Regions from separate parts of the Stenotrophomonas sp. X genome, predicted to be linked through region 2. Evidence: riboswitches for the same ligand, from Rfam matches in the RefSeq annotation. Region 2 holds a riboswitch; the other holds the start of a gene.

Region 1 (10,336 bases), 320 kb from region 2:
GGCTGCTTTGCTGCCTGAGCCGAGCATGGGCTCGGCTCTACAGAGAAAGCGCCGGGCAATGCCCGGCGCCTTCTTTCATTTCGGCTGGTAACGCACACTCAACTGGTACTCACGGCCCGGCTGGTTGAACCACGCCACCGTCTCATACCTGCGGTCGAACACGTTGGCGGCACGCGCCAGCAGCGACCACGACGGCGTCAGCGCGTACTCGGCGCGCAGATCCAGCGTGCCGTACCCCCCCACCTTCACCGCGTTGGCGGCATCGTCATAGCGCTTGCCCGCACCCTGAACCGTCAGGCCTGCGCGGAAGTCCCCGAAACGCCGGTCGATGTCAAAGCGCGCGGTGTGCTGTGCACGACGCGGCAGCCAGTTGTCGAACTGCGTGCTGCCGCCGGTGCGGTTGCGTGGGTCGGTGTAGCTCAGCTGGGCGTTGATGTCGAAGCCGGCCAGCAGCACGCCACCGGTCAGTTCGGCACCGCGGATGCGCGCCTTCTCCACCTGCTGCATCCTGAAGGTCGCCGCATCGTAGGTGATCAGATCATCGATGCGGGTTTCATAGACGTCCAGGCCCCAGTGCCAGCCCTGTGCCTGCTGCGAAACGCCCAGGTTGGCGCTCTTGGACTTCTCCGGGTTCAACGTCGGCACACCGCTCCACGGGTCATACAGGTCGCTGAAGGTCGGCGCCTTGAACGCGGTGCCGTAACTGGCATTGACACGCAGGCCGTGGCCGAGCTCCATCGCCCAGCCGAGGCTCCCCGTGGCGTGGTTGCCGAACTGCTGGTTGTCGTCGTTGCGCGCGCTGGCCTGCAGCTGGTGGCGGCCGAAGCGTCCCTGGTACTGCACGAACACGCCGGTGTTGCGGCGGCTGTCGACCCGATATCCGGCACTGCTGCCATCCAGGTTGTCTTCGCTCCAGTCCACGCCGGTGCTCAGCAGCTGGCCTTCGGCCAAGGCGAAGTCACCCTGCAGCGAGGCACTGTCGCGGTGGGTCTGAGCGCTGCCACGGGCACCGAAGTCACCGAAGTTGTCCGACTCGTTGTCACTGCGCCCGACATTGGCGGTGAACGCCAGGCGGTCGGACGGGGTGTAGCGCACCTTGCCGGCCAGCACCTGCTGGCGGGTTTCCGAATAGTTGTAGTAGCCGTCGTAATGGTTCTTTCCGTCGGCACGCAATGCACTGCCTTCCACGCTCCATTGGTCGTTGAAGGTGTAGCCACCGCGCAGGCTCTTGGACAGGTTGCGGTAGCCATCGCGGTCATGTTCGTCGGCAAAGCAGCCGGTGAACAGCGTTGCCGAGCCGCGGCAGGCATCGATGCCATCGGAATGCTGGTAGGCGATGTCGGCGCCGAACCAGCCGCGTTCAGTCCCGCCACCGATCCCGCCGCTGGCTTCGCGCAGGCCGTTGCTGCCGCCACCGAGCTGGAAGTGCGGGGCGAAATCACCCTGGTTGCGGCGGGTGAAGATCTGGATCACGCCGCCAATGGCATCGGCGCCGTACAGGCTCGACTGCGGGCCACGCACGATTTCCACGCGCTCGATCTGCGCCAGCGGCAGGTCCTGGTACATCGCCAGGCCGAGGTCGGCACTGTTGATGCGCACGCCGTCGACCAGCACCACGGTGTGGCCCGAGTTGGTGCCGCGCAGGAACAGCGAGCTCTGCTTGCCGAGCCCACCGGCATTGGTCAGGTTGATGCCGGCGCGGCCGCGCAGCAGTTCCTGCAGCGAGGTGGCCTGGCTGGATTCGATCTGCGCGCGGTCGATCACCTGGGCCGGCGCGATGCTGTCCTGCAGGGCGATCGGGGTGCGCGTGGCGGTGACCAGGATCTGGTCGAGCGCGGTGGTGTCATCGGCGGCCTGTGCCAGCGCGGGCAGGGCGGCCAGTACGGCCAGGGACAGCATTCGGGACTGCAGCTTCATGGGGGACTCCAGGTGCCACGCACGCCCGCGTGGCGAAGGGGAGGAGCCGCGAAGGCAGGCACGCGCCGATGCCGCAGCGCACGCCACGGTCATCCAGCGCCATGCCCACCGCATCGCGACCTGAGGCTTCCGGGCCGGTCTCCGGGCTTGCCGCCGGGTGGCGCGAGGCCACCGTCCAGGCGCCTTCCCATGCCTGCGGCACAGTGGCGGTGTTGCCTGGAACTGACGTGCTTACCGTTGCGGGGGCAGCGCCGGCCTGGCGTGGAATCACGCGTCACCGGCTTCCCGTTTCAACCTGCCGGCCACGGCCGCAGGTCACCTGGAAGTGCGCGCAGTCTACGGCATCGCAGGCCGTCCCGTTGCGTCGCGGCTGCGCGGCTGCCTTTGCTGTGCCTTTAGAGCTGTGCCTTTAGAATGGTTGCTCGATCCCGTGGTGCCGTTACCGATGTCTGCCCGTTCTCCGTTGTACCTGCGTCGCCCGTCCGGGACGCACGCATGATCCTCGACCTGGTCCGCCACGCCGGCAACGGTCGCGATGAGTTCCTAGATGGCCGCAGCGATCCACCGCAGCTGGCCGGCCTGCCACAGGAGCTGGTCGACGCCTATGCCGAGCAACGCTGGGAGCGGGTGATCAGTTCACCGCGATTGCGCGCGCTGCACACGGCGATGGCGCTGGCCACCCCACGCGGGCTGGACGTCGAAGCGGACGAGGAATGGGAAGAACTGGATTTCGGCGATTGGGACGGGCAGTCGCTGTTCGACCTGCCGGAAGATGCGCTGGCCGCCTTCCACGCCGATCCGCATGCGTTCCCGCCGCCGAACGGCGAGAGCTGGGGTCATTTCGAGCGGCGTATCGCGCGCGCGCTGGATCGCCTGCTCGATGATGATGATCCGGTGCCGACGCTGGTGGTCAGCCATGGTGGCCCGCTGCGCATGGTGTTGTCGCAGGTCTGCGGCCTGCCGATGTCGCTGTGCTGGGCCCTGCGCATCGACCACGGCACGCGCCTGCGGGTGTGGCTGGAGCGGGGCGAGGTCGGGCTGGTGGGCGAGCTGCTGGAACTGCAGCAGCCCTGAGCTGCTCTTGTAGAGCCGAGCCATGCTCGGCTGCACTTCGATCAGAAAGGCCAGCCGAGCGTGGGCTCGGCTATACAGGAGGGCGCGGCTCAATCCTCGTCCGCGCGCTCGGCCACGTTGTCCTCGGCGTCATCGTCGGCATCGAAGCGCTGCTCATGCACCGGGCCCGACGCCGGGCCGGCCGCCTTCAGCGGATGCGCGGCGATGCGCGCCTCATAGTCCTGCACCAGCGCTTCACGCTGAGGCTCGCTCAGCTCCTGCCAGTGGCAGTCCAGCAATGCGCCTTCCAGCGAGTACAGCAGGTTCAGGCTGGGCTTGAAGCCGGCCCGCTTGACCTTGACGAAGGCGCCGACTGCGCCGATCGCAACCAGGTCCTCGCGGCTGCGCAGCCCGACCTGGCGCAGCCAGGCTGCACTCTTCGGGCCGATGTTGCGCAGCTTCGGTGCGCTCATCCCAGTGCCTCGACGAACACGCGGGCGATGGCTTCCAGGCCGGCCTGATCGTCGGCGTCGAAGCGGCCGACCTTCGGGCTGTCGATATCGAACACGCCGATCAGTTCATCGCCGCGCAGCAGCGGCACCACCAGCTCCGAACGCGAGGCCGAATCGCAGGCGATGTGGCCGGGGAAGGCATCGACGTCGTCCACGCGCTGGGTTACGCGCTGGCTGGCGGCGGCACCGCACACACCCTTGTCCAGCGGGATGCGCACGCAGGCCGGCAGGCCCTGGAACGGGCCAACCACCAGTTCCTTGCCGTCATACAGGTAGAAGCCCACCCAGTTCAGGTCGGGCAGGGCGTGATAGACCAGTGCGGAGAGGTTGGCCGCGTTGGCGATGCGGTCGGACTCGGCGTAGACCAGGCCACGGGCCTGTTCCAGCAACTGGGCGTATTGTTCCGGCTTGCTGCCGGTGAGCGAGGCATTGGCGAACATGCCCGCAGTCTAGCAAGTGCACCGGGCCGGCGATAATGCACACACTGTTGCCCTGTTGGAGCCCATCGATGCCGTTGCCCGCTACGCTGCCGCCCGCCCTGTTCGTTACCGGCACCGATACCGAAATCGGCAAGACCGCGGCCAGCACCGCGCTGCTGCATGCACTGCGCCAGCGTGGCCTGCGTGCAGTGGGCATGAAGCCGGTGGCCAGCGGCAGCGAGGATCTGGGGCAGGGCCTGCGCAACGAGGACGCGCTGGCGCTGCAGGCGGCCAGCTGGCCGGTGCCGGACTATGCCGATCTGAATCCCTATGCGCTGCGGCAGCCACTGGCACCGGAGCTGGCCGCTGCCGAGGACGGCGTGCAGGTGGAGCTGGCGCCGATCGTGGCCGCGTTCGAACGCCTGCGCGCGAAGGCCGATATCGTCGTGGTGGAGGGCGTGGGCGGTTGGCTGGCGCCGGTCTCGGCCACGCTGGACCAGCTCGACCTGGTGCGTGCGCTGCAGCTGCCGGTGCTGCTGGTGGTGGGCATGCGGCTGGGCTGCGTCAACCACGCGCGGTTGACTGCGCAATCACTGCAGGCCAGCGGCGTGGACTGCCTGGGCTGGATCGGCAACCACATCGACCCGGCGATGCAGCGCCAGGACGAGAACATCGCCACGCTGCAGCAGCGCCTGCCGATGCCGTGCTGGGGACGGCTGCCGCATCTGCCGGGGGCGGATGGTCAGATCCTGAGTACGCACCTGCTCGACTGACCTGCTTCCTGTAGAGCCGAGCCCATGCTCGGCTCAGCGGGGACCGTCAGCGAAGGGCAGCCGAGCGTAGGCTCGGCTCTACAGGAGCTGGCGCACTGCCAGCTCCCGCGCGATCGCACCCAGCCGTTCCACCGCACCGATGAAGCGTGCATCCAGGCTCTGGCAGCACGACAGCCGCAGGCAGTGGCGATAGCGCGCGCCACGCGAATAGACCTGGCCGGGCATGAACACGATGTCCTCCTGCAGCGCTCGCTCGAACAGCTCGCGCGTGTCCACGCCCGGCAGTTCCAGCCACAGCAGGAATCCGCCCTGTGGTTCGGTGGCGCGGGTGCCTGCCGGGAAATGCTCGGCTACCAGCTGGCGCAGCCGTCCCACCTGTTCGCGGTACAGGCGGCGCATGCGATGCAGATGGTGCTCGTAGCTGCCTGCTTCCAGATACGCGGCCACCGCATCGCCGAGCAGCTGCGGCTCGCCGCCGGTGGACTGGAACTTCAGCAGCGCGATGCGCTCTGCGAAGCGGCCGCCATCCAGCCAGCCGATGCGGTAATCCGGCGCCAGTGTCTTTGAGAAGCCACCGACCACCATCACCCAGCCATCGCGATCGAAGGCTTTCAGCAAGGGTGCCGGCGGCTCGCAGAACTGCAGCTCGGCGTACACCGCATCCTCGATCAGGGGCAGCTGCCGTGCGTTGACCAGCTCGGCCAGGCGTTGTTTGGCGGCGGTCGGCATGGTGCAGCCGAGCGGGTTGTGCACGGTCGGCATCACCACCAGTGCGGCCAGCGGCGTGTGCTCCAGCAGCGCATCCAGTGCATCCACATCCAGCCCGTGCTGCGGGTGGGTGGGCAACTCGATGGCCTGCAGGCCGAGGTTGGCCAGCAACGGATACAGGTTGAAGTAGGACGGCGCCTCGATGCCCACTGCGTCACCGGGCTGGGTGACCGCGCGCAACGCCAGCTGCAGGGCCTCCATCGCACCATGGGTCAGCAGGAGTCGCTCGGCGTGGGTGTGCAGGCCCATGCGCGGACTGCGGCGCACGATCTGCGCCAGCAGCCGGGGGGAGCCGTTGGGTCTCGCATAGGTCTCCACCGTCTGCTGGCCGTGGCGCAGCACCTGCGCGGTATGCCGGGCCAGCTGCGCGCCGGGATAGAACTGGCGACCACGTGGGCCGGCGAAGGCCAGGTCGACCACACCCGGGCGGCGCTGTGCTTCCAGTACCCGGGCCATCAGCACCTGCTGCAGCGGCGCAGTGGGCGCGGACGGGGTGTCGCGCAGCGAACGCTCCGGCACCGACAGCCGCGGCGCGACTTCGAAGCCCGCCTTCGGCCGCGGAATCACCAGCCCGGCATCTTCCAGCTGGCGATATGCCGCGATCACCGTGTTGAGGCTGAGCCTGCGCTGCGACGCCATCTGCCGCAGTGAAGGCAGGCGGCTGCCGACCGGAAGGCGACCGCCGTGGATGGCCTCGGCCAGTTCGTCGGAGAGCCGCTGGTAGCGTGGAGGGATCATCGTGACCTGGTCATCTGTATCCATCGAACATCCCGCCATCTGATGCTGTACCCATGATGATGGCGAGCCTAGCATGTCGTCGTCGGCCGGGCCTGATCGGGGCGTGGCCGGCGCATTCCAAGCGCACGGCGGGACCGCCGTGCGTCTTTTTTTGTGTGTAGAGCCGAGCACCGATCAGCCCCAGGGGAAATGCCGTCAGCGCATCGGCACCAGCACCGCCTCGCGCCGGTACAGCGCCGGAAACTGCCTGGCCAGGGCCGCCAGCTTCGGTGCGTCGTAGTAGCGGATGTAGGCGGCCTGCGGGTAGTTGGTCATGTAGTTCTGGTGGTAGCTCTCGGCCGGGTAGAAGCGCTGGCCGCTGACCAGCTGGGTGACGATCGGTGCGCGGTAGCTGCCGGCCTGGCCGAGCTGGGCGATGTAGGCACGGCTGGCCGCCTGCTGGCGGGCGTCATCACTGAAGATCGCCGAGCGGTACTGGCTGCCATGGTCCGGGCCCTGTCGATCGAGCTGGGTCGGGTCGTGCACCACCGAGAAGAACACCTGCATCAGCTGGCCATAGCTGACCTGGCGCGGGTCGTAGTCAATCTTTACGGCTTCGGCATGGCCGGTCTGGCCACCGCTGACGCGCTCATAGCGGGCATTGGCTGCACTGCCACCGATATAGCCGGACACCGCATTGCTCACGCCCTTGACGTGCTGGAACACGCCCTGCACGCCCCAGAAGCAACCGCCGGCAAACACCACGCTGGCGTGGGTGGCGTCATCGCGGAACGCCGCATCGCCGGTGGGGGCCGGCAGTGCCTGGATCTGCGCGCTGGCTTCGAACGGCGCCGCAGCCGCGCCGTGATCGACCAGCAGCACCCCGGCAATCAATGCCATGGCCACCAGGCCGGCAACACCGGCGGCGATGCCCTGTTCAAAGGAGAGTTTCATCATGTGCTCCCGGTTCAACCAAAGGTGAAGGCATAGGCCTGCACGCCCGCATCGAGGAATTCGATCTCGAAGCGATGCGGGCCGACCGTGCCGCGCTGGCGTACCAGCTGGTACAGGCGATGCTCGTCGACCACGCCACTGCCATCGGCGCCGACATCACTACCGGCATCGGCAGCGGGCAGCGCCTTGCCATCCAGCCAGACGCGGAAGCGCACCGGCGTGCCGTCGCGGCTGGGCGCCAGCACCAGGTGCAGGTCACGCGCATGGAACTGGAAGGCAATGCGGCCACCGGCCTGCTGCAGCTGTGCGGCTTCATCGGTGACGGTCCAGCGCCCCGACAGTCCCCATTGGTTCAGCGCCAGGGTGGTCGGCAGCGTGTAGTCGAACGCGCTGTTGCTGCGCTGTCCGCCGGGCGAGGCGAACTGCTCGGCACGGGCGTGGCCCAGATAGGTTTCCGGCGAACGCAGGTTGCCCATGTCGGCCTGCACGGCCACGCCTTTCAGGTCGGCGGCCGCAGGATCGGCAGGCGGCGGCAGGTTGGCCTGCCCGGCTTCGGTCAGCAGGCGACGGATCATCTGTTCCGAACGCGCGTAGTTGCCTTCGCCGAACTGGTGGCCGCGGATGTTGCCCTGCGCATCGACGAAGTACTGCGCCGGCCAGTAGCGGTTGTTGAACGCGCGCCAGATCGTGTACTGGTTGTCGAGCGCCACCGGGTACTCGACCTTCAGCTGCTGCACCGCCTTCATGACGTTGCGCGGGTCACGCTCGAAGGCGAATTCCGGCGTGTGCACGCCGATCACCACCAGGCCGTGGTCGCGGTAGCGGCGCTCCCATTCGTGCACGAACGGCATCGCACGCAGGCAGTTGATGCAGGAGTAGGTCCAGAAGTCGACCAGTACCACCTTGCCGCGCAGCTGCTGGGCCGTCAGCGGTGGGCTGTTGAGCCAGCCGGTGGCCCCGCCCAGCGCGGGCAGGGTTCCCTCGACCGGCAGCGGTGCATCGCCAGCGGCGTTGGCACCGGCCATCATCATCATCGGTGGTGCCGCCGGCTGCGCGCCGGGTACCGCGTCCAGCAGGCCCTGCTCGATACGCGCAGTGCTGACCGTGGATAGACGGGTCAGCAGGCCGGTATCCCAGCCCAGGCCGATTGCCACCACCGCCAGCAAGGCGGCCACGCCCAGCACCTTGCGCAGCACATCGCCGAGGCCAAGCCGCGCCTGCAGCGCACGGAACACGCGGCCACCCACCCATACCGCCAGCGCCAGCGCAGTGATCGCGCCCAGCGCATACGCCAGCAGCAGCCCACTGGTGCCAGCGCTGGCACCATGCAGGGCGGCACCGGTCAGCACCAGGCCGAGGATCGGACCTGCACACGGTGCCCACAGCAGGCCGGTGGCGATGCCGATCAGCAGCGAGGTCCACGCGCCGCCGCGCCCAGCGGCATCCGCGGCATCGGCGCGCGCGCTCAGACGGGCACCCACGCGCTGGAACGGCGCCAGCAGATGGTCGGCCAGTCGTGGCCACAGCAGGGCGACCGCGAACAGCGCCATCAGCAGCAGGGCGATCCAGCGCCCGACCTGGTTGGCCTGTGCTACCCATTGGCTGCCCACCGCGGCCAGGCTGGCGACCACGGTGAAGGTGAGCGCCATGCCCAGCAGCAATGGCAGCGTGCTGCGCAGGAACGGACGGTCGGCACGCGCGAACACGAACGGCAGCACCGGCAGGATGCAGGGGCTGAGCAGGGTGAGCGCGCCCCCCAGGTAGGCAAGCAGCAACAGCAGCATCGTCAGGCTCCGGAAACAGGGGAAGAACCGACCGGCACCCGCCAGCCGTCGGCAGTGCCATCCGTGGCGCCGGGAACGAACACCATCGCTGCACCGTTCATGCAGTAGCGCAGCCCGGTCGGGCGAGGCCCATCGTTGAACACATGGCCGAGGTGGCCACCGCAGCGACGGCAGTGCACCTCCACCCGCAGCATCCCGAAGGTGACGTCGCGGTCTTCGCCGATGGCGTTGTGCAGCGGCGCCCAGAAGCTGGGCCAACCGGTGCCGCTCTCGAACTTGGTGGACGAGGAAAACAGCGGCAGCGCACAGCCGGCACACGCGAAGGTGCCCTGGCGGTGTTCCTTGTTGAGCGGGCTGCTCCACGGCCGTTCGGTGGCCTGCTGGCGCAGCACCGCGTACTGCGCCGGGGTCAGGCGCTGGCGCCAGTCGGCATCGCTGTGCATGACCTCGAACTGTCGCGACGGGCGCGCTTCGGCGGCGGCGGGGGCGGCGCGGCTGCAGGCCCCCAGGCCGAGCAGGCCGGCGGCGGTGGCAACACCGCCCAGGCCCAGCAGATGGCGGCGGGACAAGGACATGGCGGACTCCGGGAAGGGGGTGACGGGGCCATGCTGCGCCCGCCCGGGTCAACGAATCCTCACGCAGGATTCAATTTTTCGTGAGGTATCGGCGGCCGTCCCGCGCCACAATGCAACCCGCCTCCCCACTGGCCTTGAGCTGACGATGTCGACCAAACGCGTGCTGATCGTTGAAGACGATGCCCACATCGCCGACCTGCTGCGCATGCACCTGGGCGATGAGGGCTACGACGTCGCCCATGCTGCCAGCGGCGATGCCGGCCTGCGCCTGCTCGAGCAGGAAGGTCCCTGGGATGCGCTGGTGCTGGACGTGATGCTGCCCGGCGTGGACGGGCTGCAGGTGTGCCAGCGCGCACGCGCGATGGCGCGGTATGTGCCGATCATCATCATCAGTGCGCGCGGCAGCGAAACCCAGCGCATCGTCGGCCTGGAACTGGGCGCGGACGATTACCTTGCAAAACCCTTCTCGATGCCGGAACTGGTGGCACGCGTGCGCGCGCTGCTGCGCCGCGCCGAGGCGATGGCGCAGAGCGCACGCATCGATGCCGGCGCGATCGAGCTGGGGGGACTGCAGCTGGACCCGGTCGCGCGCACCGCCTCGGTGGATGGCAAACCATTGGAGCTGACCCCGCGCGAGTTCGACCTGCTGTTGTTCTTCGCCCGTCACCCGGACCAGGTGTTCGCGCGCATGGAACTGCTCAACCAGGTCTGGGGCTACCAGCACGACGGCTACGAGCATACGGTCAACACCCATATCAACCGCCTGCGCAGCAAGATCGAGCCCGATCCGGCCAATCCACGGCGGCTGCTGACGGTATGGGGCCGTGGCTACAAGCTGGTCGACCCGGCCGGAGCGGCGGCATG
Region 2 (10,336 bases):
GCCGCAGTACCTGCGCTGCGAGCCGCGCGAGGCGCGTGGCGTGTTCAAGGCGCGCTGAGGCTCACACCCGCCAGGCCGGCGCCATGCCGGCCTGCAGGTGCTCGAACAGCGCGCGGATCTTGGCGGTGAAATCGCGGCGGTCGCTGACGCAGAAGTAGACCTCCATCGGTTCCGGGTGCCACGCGGTGTCGGCGCCGAACACCGCCTGCAGGCGGCCATCGCGCAGGTACGGCTCGGCCACGAATGCGGCGAGCCGGGTGATGCCGGCACCGGCCGCCGCCAGCGTCGCCAGCGCATCGATGTCATCGCAGACCATGCTCGGTGGCAGCGCGGCGTCCACGCGCTGGCCGTCCTTCAGCAGGCCCCAGCGCAGCGGCCGGCCATCGGTCGGGAAGCGGTGCAGCAGCCCGCGATGGCGACCCAGTTCGGCGGGTTCCTGCGGCGTGCCATGGGCCTGCAGGTAGGCCGGCGCGGCACAGAACACGAACGGCACGCGCGCCAGCTGCCGTGCGACGACGCCGTCTTCCAGCTGCGCGCCGATGCGGATGCTGGCGTCCACCGCTTCAGGGCCATGCTGCACGGCGCGGTCGGTCAGGCGCAGCTCCAGCTGCAGCTGCGGGTAGCGTTGCTGCAGCGAAGGCAGCAACGGTGCCAGCACGTGGCGACCGAACGCGCTGCTGCTGGCGATGCGCAGCGGCCCCGCCGGTTCGATGTCACCGGAGGTGACCATCGCCTGCGCGCGCGCCAGGTCGGCTTCGATGTGGCGCACCTGCGCCAGGTACAGCGCGCCGGCCTCGCTGAGGGCCAGCCGCCGCGTACTTCGGTTCAGCAACCGTACGCCCAGATGGGCCTCCAGACGGTTGATGTTCTGGCCGACAGCGGTGGCGCTGATGCCAAGGGTACGGGCCGCAGCGGCGATGCTGCCGGTCTCTGCGGTGCGGGTGAAGCTGCGGATCAATTGCAACAGGTTCATGACCGGCCAGCTTGCCACGGGATCGGCCAAGTATCGCTTGGGACAGAACCAAGCCCTTCGCTTGCATCGGTGACCATCGCTCCGATCGACACCCTGCTGGCCTACACTGTGGCGATGCGCCCCGACTCCATCCTCACCCTGTCCTGCCCGGACCGTACCGGCATCGTCTACCGTGTGTCCGGCCTGTTGTTCGACCACGGCTGCAACATCCTCGACGCCCAACAGTTCGGCGACGAGGAAAGCGGCCGCTTCTTCCTGCGCGTGCATTTCGACCGCGACGCCGGCCTGCCGCTGGAGACCGTGCATGCCGCGATGGCCAAACTTGCCGAAGGCTTCGGCATGGACTGGCAGCTGCATGACGGCCGCCGCCGGGCACGCCTGCTGGTGCTGGTCAGCAAGCAGGGGCATTGCCTCAACGACCTGCTGTTCCGCGCCCACAGCGGCCAGCTGAAGGTCGACATCGCGGCAGTGGCGTCCAACCACGCCGACTTCGCGCCATTGGCCGCGTCCTACCAGGTACCGTTCCACCACTTGCCGGTGACCGCCGATACGCGTGCGGTGCAGGAGCAGCAGATCATCGACCTGGTCGAGCGTGAGCGCATCGACCTGGTGGTGCTGGCGCGCTACATGCAGATCCTGTCACCCACGCTGTGCCGTGCGCTGGCCGGCCGTGCGATCAACATCCACCACAGCTTCCTGCCCAGCTTCAAGGGCGCGCAGCCCTATCACCAGGCGCACGCGCGCGGGGTCAAGATCATCGGTGCCACCGCGCACTACGTCACCGAGGATCTGGACGAAGGCCCGATCATCGAACAGGACGTGGCCCGCGTTGACCACGCCATGGCGCCGCGCGAGCTGGTGCGGCTGGGCAGCGACACCGAATCGCTGGTGCTGGCACGCGCGGTTCGCCGCCATGTGGAGCACCGCATCCTGCTCAATGGGCATCGCACGGTGGTGTTCCGGTAATCGCCCATCCCGCGTCCGCCGGGCATGGCCCCGCGCTACCGAATCCTGATTTCATCCAATGAAAAGCCCCCGGTTCGGCCGTCCCGCGATCTGTAGGGGGGCGTAGTTAGGGGGCTGGATGAATCGATTGTGTTGTTGTGGGCAGGAGCGCGCAAGCGGCATAAGCGACGTGCGCGGTAGCGCCGGGCCATGCCCGGCGGCCACGCCTCAGACGATCGCGATCCCCGCCTTGCCCAGCGCTTCGCGCACCATCGCGTCGTTGGCTTCGGTCACCGGGCGGGTCAGGTCCCACAGGAACTTCACCCGGAAGCCGGATTTCACCGCGTCCTGCGCGCTCCACAGCACGCAGTAGTCGCGTGCCAGGCCGCACACGTGCACTTCGCGGATGCGGCGCTCATGCAGCCAGCCGGCCAGGCCGGTGGCCGGGCGCTCGCCATCGGGGCCGTGGTTCTCGCGGAAGGCGCTGTACGAATCCACCTGTGGGCGGGTGCCCTTGCGCAGGATCAGGTCGGCCACGGTCCAGTCCACGCCCGGGTGCAGCGCGGCGCCATTGCTGCCCTGCACGCAATGGTCGGGCCACAGGGTCTGTGGCTGCGCGTGCAGCAGGATGGTCTCGAACGGTCGCTTACCGGGGTGCTGGCTGGCGAACGAGGCGTGGTCGGCCGGGTGCCAGTCCTGGGTCACCACCACGGTGCGGTAGCGGCGCTGCGCCAACAGATCGGCAATCGGTGCCACCAGCGCATCGCCCTGGTCGCAGGCCAGCGCACCGCCCGGCATGAAGTCCGGCTGCAGGTCGATCACCAGCAGAGCGACATCGGCGGGCAGGGCGGTCATGGCAGGTCCACTACAACGTAAAGGGGTGACCAGCGTGGCCGCCCCGGCGGCACAGGTCAATCGCCCTGCGGCGCCTCAGCGTCCTGCCCGTAGTACAGCAGGCCGATCCGGATCCGCTCGCGGCCGTTCTCTCGGCGATGGCGGTTGGCATCGCGCAGCGAGTACACGCAGCCGCAGTACTCCTGCTGGTAGAACTGCTCGCGCTTGCTGATCTCGATCATGCGGCTGGCACCGCCGCCCTTGCGCCAGTTGTAGTCCCAGTACTGCAGGCCTTCATAGCGCGACGCCGCACGGATGCCGCAGTCGTTGATCTGCGCCATGTTCTTCCAGCGCGAGATGCCCAGCGACGAACTGATGGTGTCGTAGCCGTGCTCGTGCGCGTACAGCGCGGTGCGTTCGAAACGCATGTCGAAGCACATCGTGCAGCGGATGCCGCGCTCGGGCTCGTTCTCCATGCCACGCGCGCGGCTGAACCAGTTGTCGGTGTCGTAGTCGCAGTCGATGAACGGGATGCCGTGCTGCTCGGCGAAGCGGATGTTCTCCTGCTTGCGCAGCTCGTACTCCTTCACCGGGTGGATGTTGGGGTTGTAGAAGAAGATCGCATAGTCGATCCCGGAAGCGGTGATCGCCTCCATCACTTCGCCCGAGCACGGCGCGCAGCACGAATGCAGCAGCAGGCGCTTGCCATCGGCGGGCAGGGTCAGGGTGGGGCGTTGGAACTCGGTCATCGTGGCGTGCGTCAGGGCGTGGGAGCGGTCTGGCCGGTTACCGTGAACAGGACGCGCGCGGCCACGCCGCCTGCGCATGCAGGCTGGCGATGGCCCCGGCACCCTCCCCGCGGAGAGTCCAGGTCGAATCAGGGGACGGTCGTGTCCCCCGGCCGGGGCCGGTATTCGGGCTGATGGACACGGGCCGCAGCCCACCTACTCCCTGCCGCTTCCCAGGCGCGAGCCCAGTGCTGTTGGCAGGATTCGTTTCCATTCACCGCTGCGGGGCAGCTCCGGAATGGGCGCGCGCGGCGCCTTCACCGGATTCCCGTTTAAATCCCTCCCTGCGCCGGAGCGACGGGAGGGATACCTTCGGCGTGTGCAAGGTGGACCTGTTGGTGGCACCGGTCAAGGGGCGCCACGCTTGACCCTATTGCAACCTTGTCAAATCAGCGGTGCGGGAGTTGCAGGCAACGCAACCTGAACGTGACCAGGCTGCGGTAGGCCCGCATACCGTGGGTCGAGCTGCACCCCTTTTTCCCACACCCATTTCCCAAGCTCAGTTTGAGCGTGTGCCATGTAAGTTGCGATGTCATCAACTTGGCCAAAGGGGCCGTGAACATCCGAGTGCTGCAAGTCTTGGAAAAGCTGTCGAATGGTGGATTTGGCGTCCTCTGAGGCCTTCACCTGCAAGTACACATTCAAAGGCTTGTCCTTCTCAGCTTCGTCACCGTGAAGCAATCGCTCAAAGTCAGGAATGCTCACGCGATGCCTGACTAGCATCCCAGCCTTCTGAGTCTTCCGTACCTCGTTCCAGATCTTCTCGTTCTCTGTCCACATGCCATTCCCATTGCCATTCTTGTTCTTTGGGGAGTCCAAGTCGTGAAGCACCCCGAAGTGAATTTTGAAATGGCGAAGAACTTTAATGATGGGGACGATAAGAGCCTTCCCTCTTGCGCGGATCGGTGTAACTTGGCTAGCAATGGCAGCATTTTCCTCGGTGGCAGCAGCTAGGAAGGCTGCATGCTCGGTATCGCCCTCCACGATAACGGGATATGAGCCGAAGAAGACCTCAGAGAAGCTCGGGTCCATTTGCTGAAGTGCTTGGAGCCTGGATTTTTCATCTGCGTCGAACGCAATTTCATCCGAGCGGTAGGTCTTTGTAGAGAGCGATCCAAGTTCACCCGCAGAGCGCTCCAGCCGCACGATAGTGGTGTGATCCTCAAAAGGATTTACGAAGTATGGAGAGTGCGTTGTAAGCATCACCTGCCAGTCTTGACTCTTGGCAAGCTCATACAGGTACTTTTGGGCAGCTCGCGCTGCCATGGGGTGAAGTGCGTTCTCAGGTTCATCAATCAACAATAGGTATCCGGGGAAGGCGACGTCTTCCTTGTCTTCCGGGAGCGGGGCGCCTTCCCCGTGTGCATCTATCTCAATCGATACCGCAGCAAGCCGGGCTGCCAATTCATCGACAACATCCCCCTTCTTTGGCTTCGCAATCAACTTCTTAAGAGCATCTCGCTCCTTCTCAAGTGCGGAGAGATGCTCGTTTCGAGATCTATTCTGTCTCTCCAGTTCATTATGGACTTGAAGGACTGCCCAAAAGAGTGCCCTCCTGGCACCCGTTCCTTGAAGCGCAGCGCCAGTCTTAGTCTCGCCGTCCAAAACGCTGATCTGGGATCCATTCTTGACCAAGTCGAAGAATTTGATACTTGGAACTGCTGGTTTCAGATCAAGGCTGACGCCTAGATCAGGGAAGATGCCCTTGAATCCAGTGCTGACCCGCTCTGCAATAGAGCCAAAATGCTCCATGTGGCTGCTCGCCATTGCTTCCACTTGCCCTTGGATGCTTTTGACGGCCGCGCTAAGCGGAGATGATGGATCCTTGCTAGCGCGCTCAAGCTCGCGTTCAAGAGGGATCAATGCAAGCTTCAGAAGTTGATCCTGAGCGCCGGTTGCATCATCCAGGGAGCCAATTCGGATTGGCTCTGGCAAGCGTGATCCAAAGACAGTGTCCAAGCCGGAAGCCTTCTCCACTTGATCCCAGTCGCCCTTGCCATTCTCAAGCTCGGGATTCCATGTCTGCCTCTTCGCATCATAGTTAGGTCCGGACCACTGCCAGCGACTTTTTACGACTAAGTGTTCACCTTCTTTTGTCTTCCACTTCGAGTGAACATTTCCAAGTCCGTCGGGAATGTGGACTCTCAGAACAACTTCCGACAACTGATCTGATGATGCGTGCTGGTGCCGGTCGGCATCAACACGAAACTTTCTACCCTTAGCTAGCTCGTACGCATTGAGAACGGTCGACTTGCCGGCGTTATTGCGACCAACAAGGCATACAATATCGTCCAAGTCTACGGTAACCCCATCGTTGCCGATGCAGCCTATGTTTCGGATTTCGATGCTTAGGAGTTTTGAGCGATTTTCCATAACGGCTCCATGTAGTGGATTTAGCTAGTTACTGATTATCTTGGGTGACGTGCAACTGTGGCAGAGGTTTATCTTGTATACCACAGGAGCACGATTGCTTGGCCATCCTAAGTGCTAGACCATCGTTGCAGCCGTCATTGGGAAGGAAGGTACGAAAGCCTCGCGCGCTAAGTGGTGTGATATGTGCTCCAAAGTCGGGCATCTACACTCGACGCATGTTGCTTCGAATGCCCCGCAGCACATCTAGCGCTGGCGGGGTCGGATGCGTCGTCAACGCCCCGCCGCCGCCCGTGCGCGGATCTCATCCAAGCGCTGGTCGTGCAGCAGGCGCCCGTTCTCCCACACGGTCACCATCGCATCCTCGAAGCCGGTCGGCAGCGCCTCGTCACCGCTGGGAGGCAACGCCACCGTGTGCAGGCTGCCGTCATCCAGGCGCCGCAGCAGGCGCATGCGGCCACGCTTGCTGGTCTTGCCGGCATCGGTGACCGGGTCCTTGTAGACGTCGATCCACGCACCCTCGACCCGTGCTGCCGAGCACTTCAGCGCGAACTTCTGCGTGTCGCGGTCCAGCCGCTGCAGCAGGGCGCCGCCCATGCCGAAGGCCACGTTGTCGGCCGAATAGCCGTCGCCGGTGATGCGCTGCAGGATGGCGCGGATCGTATCCGGGGTGATGCCATCGCCCTGGATCACCCGCACGTGGTTGAGTACGCGGTAGCCCTTGCCGTTGAGGGTGTGGCCGAACGCTTCATCCAGCCGGCGCAGGCTTTCGGCCACCACGTCCACCGGGTCACCCGAGTCGGGGCGGATGACCAGGGTGGCGCCCGAAGCGATCACTTCATCACGCAGCGTCGTGCCCCAGTGCTCACTGATCGCGCGGTAGATGTCATAGCTGTCCGACACCACTGCCACGATCGCGCCCGGCTTGCCGAACTGGCGCAGCATGTTGCGGTAGGCGTCCACTTCGCGCTCGCGGCCCCAGCTGGTGATGGTGCTGTGCTCGGCGGCAGGAATCGAATAACCGGCCATTGGCGCGTGATAGTGCGCGCGGGCCAGGCACAGGGCCGATACGGTGTCGGTGCCGAGGAAGTTGACCAGGTGTGCGGCACCACCCAGCGCGGCCGATTCCAGGCTCGATACACCGCGGGCGCCGAAGTCGTGCAGCTTGAACGGCAGCTGCCCCTGCGGATCGTCGCTGGTCTGCTGCAGGAACGCAGCAATGGTCTGCCGTGCATGCCAGCTGATGGTGGCCACGGTGACCGGGTACCACACGCGCAGCAGCAGTGTTTCCAGGTACGACGGCACCCAGAACGCAGCCGGGTCGGTCGACTCGACGGTCATCAGTGCCTGGTGGGTGGGTACCACGCTGCCCTCGGGCACGGCACGGATGCGCACCGGCAGGTGGCCGCCGAGCCGATCGACGATATCGCGCCAGCCGGCTTCGTTGAACGGCTCGCCATGGGCGGCGAATACCGCAGCAGCGTCGTCGATGTCAGCGTGGGTGACCGGCCGTGCCAGGGCGTCCTTGAGGATCGCCTGCAGGCCGAAGAACACCGTGCGATCGTGCAGGCCGCCACGTGATTCCACGTAGAAGAACGTGGCATCGGTACCCGGCGGGTACTGCAGCCAATGGCTGGCCTTATAGCTGTCGGTGTTGAGGAGAAGGTTATCGAGGTAGTGCATGACGGAAGCTCCTTCGCGTCGAGTGACACCAGCGGTCTATCCGCCGGTGGGGAGAGCCGGGCAGGTCAGCCGCGGCCGAGGAAATACTCCAGGATGTGCAGGTGGTCTTCGAACAATTGCGGGCCCATGTCCAACGCCTCACTCACCGGTATCCAGCGCGCCTTGTCGGCGTCGTCGCCACCGCGCACCGGCGGCAGTTCGCCGGCCGGGAATTCGAAGTGGAAACCGTGGGTGATGGTGCGGCCGCGCTGGCTGCGGTCGGGGTGGTCGAAGACCTGCTGGCCCTTCAGCGAACCCTTCAGCACCGGCAGCGGAATCTTAAGGCGGGTTTCCTCGCGCAGTTCGCGCAGGCAACTGTCCAGCAGGCTCTGCTCCTGGCCAACGAAACCGCCGGGCAGCGCCCACAGGCCCTTGCCGGGCTCCGAACGGCGCCGTACCAGCAGCACGTGGCCCGAATGCACCACCACCGCATCGGTGGTGACGAAGGTGGGCGCGTAGGGCGCATCCTTCCAGGCGGCCTTGTACTGTTCGATGAAGCGGTACTCGGCCACCAGCTGGGCATACGCAGGCGCGCTTTTGCGGAACGCTTCGAGCATGTCGTACACCGGCGCCGGCACATTGCCACGCAGCATCAGCAGCGCGCCGTGGAAGTCGACGTCGCCAGCTTCGAACAGGTAGCGCCGCAGCTCGGTGGCCGACAGGGTGGCGGTGTGCTGCACGTCCACCAGGGGCCATTGCGGGAACTCCCGCAGGTAGTAGCTGGAGGCATCCTTGTCCATGCCGATCAGGCCCACCTTTGCATCAGCGGCGGCACCGTCGTTGCGCAGGGCGTCGGCCACCTGGCGCTGCACATTGGCGATCCACTGTGCTTCGTTGTACAGGTGGTCACGCAGCGGGCGGATCAGCAGGCGGTCGGCGTGGCCATCGAGGGCGGCCTGGATCATCACGGCGCGTTCGGCCACGGTCCAGGGATTGCGGAGGCTGCGGGGGGTATCGGCAGAGCCGACCAGGAAGATCAGCTTGCGGGCCCGGCTCAGGGCCAGGCGGGCAACGGCGGCGTGGCCGTTGTGGAAGGGCTCGAATCGCCCGATGAAGACGAGATAGTCGAATTCCATGAGAATCCCTCATGTCGTTGTGGCAGCCGCGGGTCTGTCCCTTGGCTTGCTGCAGATGCTACGCCGATGGTGGAGCCGGTCAAGCCTGCAGGCCTGCCATCGGCTGAACGCCGCAGATTCCTGCCCGGACTGCGGTGGTGTTCTCAGGCCCTGAGAAGCCGCTGCGCCATACTGGCATCCACGCGGCGGACGGTAGGCTCGGGGGCAAGACGGTGGCGGACAAGTACTGCGATCTGGTCATGAAAGGCGGCATCACCAGCGGCATCGTGTACCCCAATGCGGTACTGGCGCTGGCACGCGAGTATCGGTTCAAGAGCATCGGCGGCACCTCTGCCGGCGCCATCGCTGCGGCGGTGGCGGCTGCGGCGGCATACGGTGATCGGCGCCAGCAGGCCGGCGAGCACCTGGCCGGTGATGCCGGTTATGGCGGGCTGTCGGCGGTGTCGGCGCAGTTGTCGCGGCGGGGGTTCATCTACAGCCTGTTCCAACCGGCGCGGGGCGCGCGTGCGGCCTATCGGCTGCTGGTGGTGCTGACCGGCAATGCCAGCCTGCCGCACAAGCTGCTGTGCCTGGCGGTTGCCGTGTTCGAGATCGCGCCGCTGGAAGTGCTGGTGTCGTTGGCGCTGCTGCTCGGCCTGGGCGGGTGGGGCGGTGGTTGGAGCGGCGTGGCGGCCACGCTGCTGCCGTCGCTGCTGTGTGCATATGGTGCCGGCGTAGCCGGTGCCGCGCTGCGGGTCGCGCGCGTGGCCCGGCGCAACCTGCTGGGCCTGTGCAGTGGCCTCGGTCGCGATGCACGTAAACCGGCATTGACCGAGTGGCTGCATGAATGCCTGCAGCAGTTGTCCGGCAAGCCGCTGGATGCACCGCTGACCTTTGCCGACCTGCATGACGCGCCGCGCTATGCCGGCGAGCCGGACAGCCCGCATGCGATCAGCCTGCAGATGATCACCACCTGCGTGTCGCACAACGAACCACGCACACTGCCGCTGGGCGGCGCGCAGTTCTGGTTCCTGCGCGAGGAGTTCGAGCAGTTGTTCCCCGCCAGCGTGGTGCAGTGGCTGGTGACGCAGGCCGGCCCGCCGCTGGAGGTGGAAGGGCGCCGGTACTACCACCTGCCGCAGGGTTCGAAGCTGCCGGTGCTGGTGGCCACGCGCATGAGCCTGAGCTTCCCGTTGCTGATCAGCGCGGTGCCGCTGCATGAGCCCTCGCGCCGCGAACGCCGCTGCGAACCCACTGCACCTGCCGCCGACGAGGAACACAACGTGGCCGACAGCATGGAAGGGCTGACCAGCGCCGGGCAGACCTGCGGCCCGGTGATCACCGCGTTCCGCATCTGCTGGTTCTCCGATGGCGGCATCAGCAGCAACTTCCCGATCCATCTGTTTGATGCCGCGCTACCGCGCTGGCCGACCTTCGCCATCAACCTGGTCTACCCGCAGCATGCCGAGGACGTGGGCCGCGGCAGTGATGGCCGACAGGCGCTGGAACGTGCCGTCTTCCTGCCCACCGAAAACCGCCACGGATGGCAACGGCATTACCAGTCCATTGCCACGCCGCTCGCCGCAGCCGAGCTGGGGCGCTTCCTGTTCGCAGTCGTGGCGACCATGCAGAACTGGCGTGACCTGCTG

What was found. Region 2 has a riboswitch for cobalamin ahead of ACZ75I_RS00970 (epoxyqueuosine reductase QueH). Riboswitches for the same ligand answer to the same signal wherever they lie in the genome.
Region 1: linked by a shared signal. The riboswitch ahead of btuB (TonB-dependent vitamin B12 receptor) and the one ahead of ACZ75I_RS00970 (epoxyqueuosine reductase QueH) in region 2 are both predicted to bind cobalamin.

What each region holds. Positions count from the first base shown of each region.
Region 1 covers NZ_CM146756.1:536,187-546,522, forward strand. The annotation lists gene btuB (TonB-dependent vitamin B12 receptor) at 76-1,917, opposite strand; cobalamin riboswitch at 2,033-2,255, opposite strand; gene ACZ75I_RS02440 (histidine phosphatase family protein) at 2,413-2,991, shown strand; gene ACZ75I_RS02445 (TfoX/Sxy family protein) at 3,081-3,443, opposite strand; gene ACZ75I_RS02450 (GAF domain-containing protein) at 3,440-3,922, opposite strand; gene bioD (dethiobiotin synthase) at 3,991-4,674, shown strand; gene ACZ75I_RS02460 (aminotransferase-like domain-containing protein) at 4,753-6,204, opposite strand; gene msrA (peptide-methionine (S)-S-oxide reductase MsrA) at 6,376-7,113, opposite strand; gene ACZ75I_RS02470 (cytochrome c biogenesis protein DipZ) at 7,128-8,897, opposite strand; gene msrB (peptide-methionine (R)-S-oxide reductase MsrB) at 8,900-9,472, opposite strand; gene ACZ75I_RS02480 (response regulator transcription factor) at 9,618-10,336, shown strand, end outside; gene ACZ75I_RS02485 (sensor histidine kinase) at 10,334-10,336, shown strand, end outside.
Region 2 covers NZ_CM146756.1:218,085-228,420, forward strand. The annotation lists gene ACZ75I_RS00950 (NADH:flavin oxidoreductase/NADH oxidase) at 1-58, shown strand, start outside; gene ACZ75I_RS00955 (LysR family transcriptional regulator) at 62-973, opposite strand; gene purU (formyltetrahydrofolate deformylase) at 1,088-1,939, shown strand; gene pncA (bifunctional nicotinamidase/pyrazinamidase) at 2,147-2,773, opposite strand; gene ACZ75I_RS00970 (epoxyqueuosine reductase QueH) at 2,830-3,501, opposite strand; cobalamin riboswitch at 3,641-3,869, opposite strand; gene ACZ75I_RS00975 (ATP-dependent nuclease) at 3,925-5,913, opposite strand; gene ACZ75I_RS00980 (nicotinate phosphoribosyltransferase) at 6,184-7,593, opposite strand; gene ACZ75I_RS00985 (bifunctional nicotinamide-nucleotide adenylyltransferase/Nudix hydroxylase) at 7,659-8,708, opposite strand; gene ACZ75I_RS00990 (patatin-like phospholipase family protein) at 8,948-10,336, shown strand, end outside.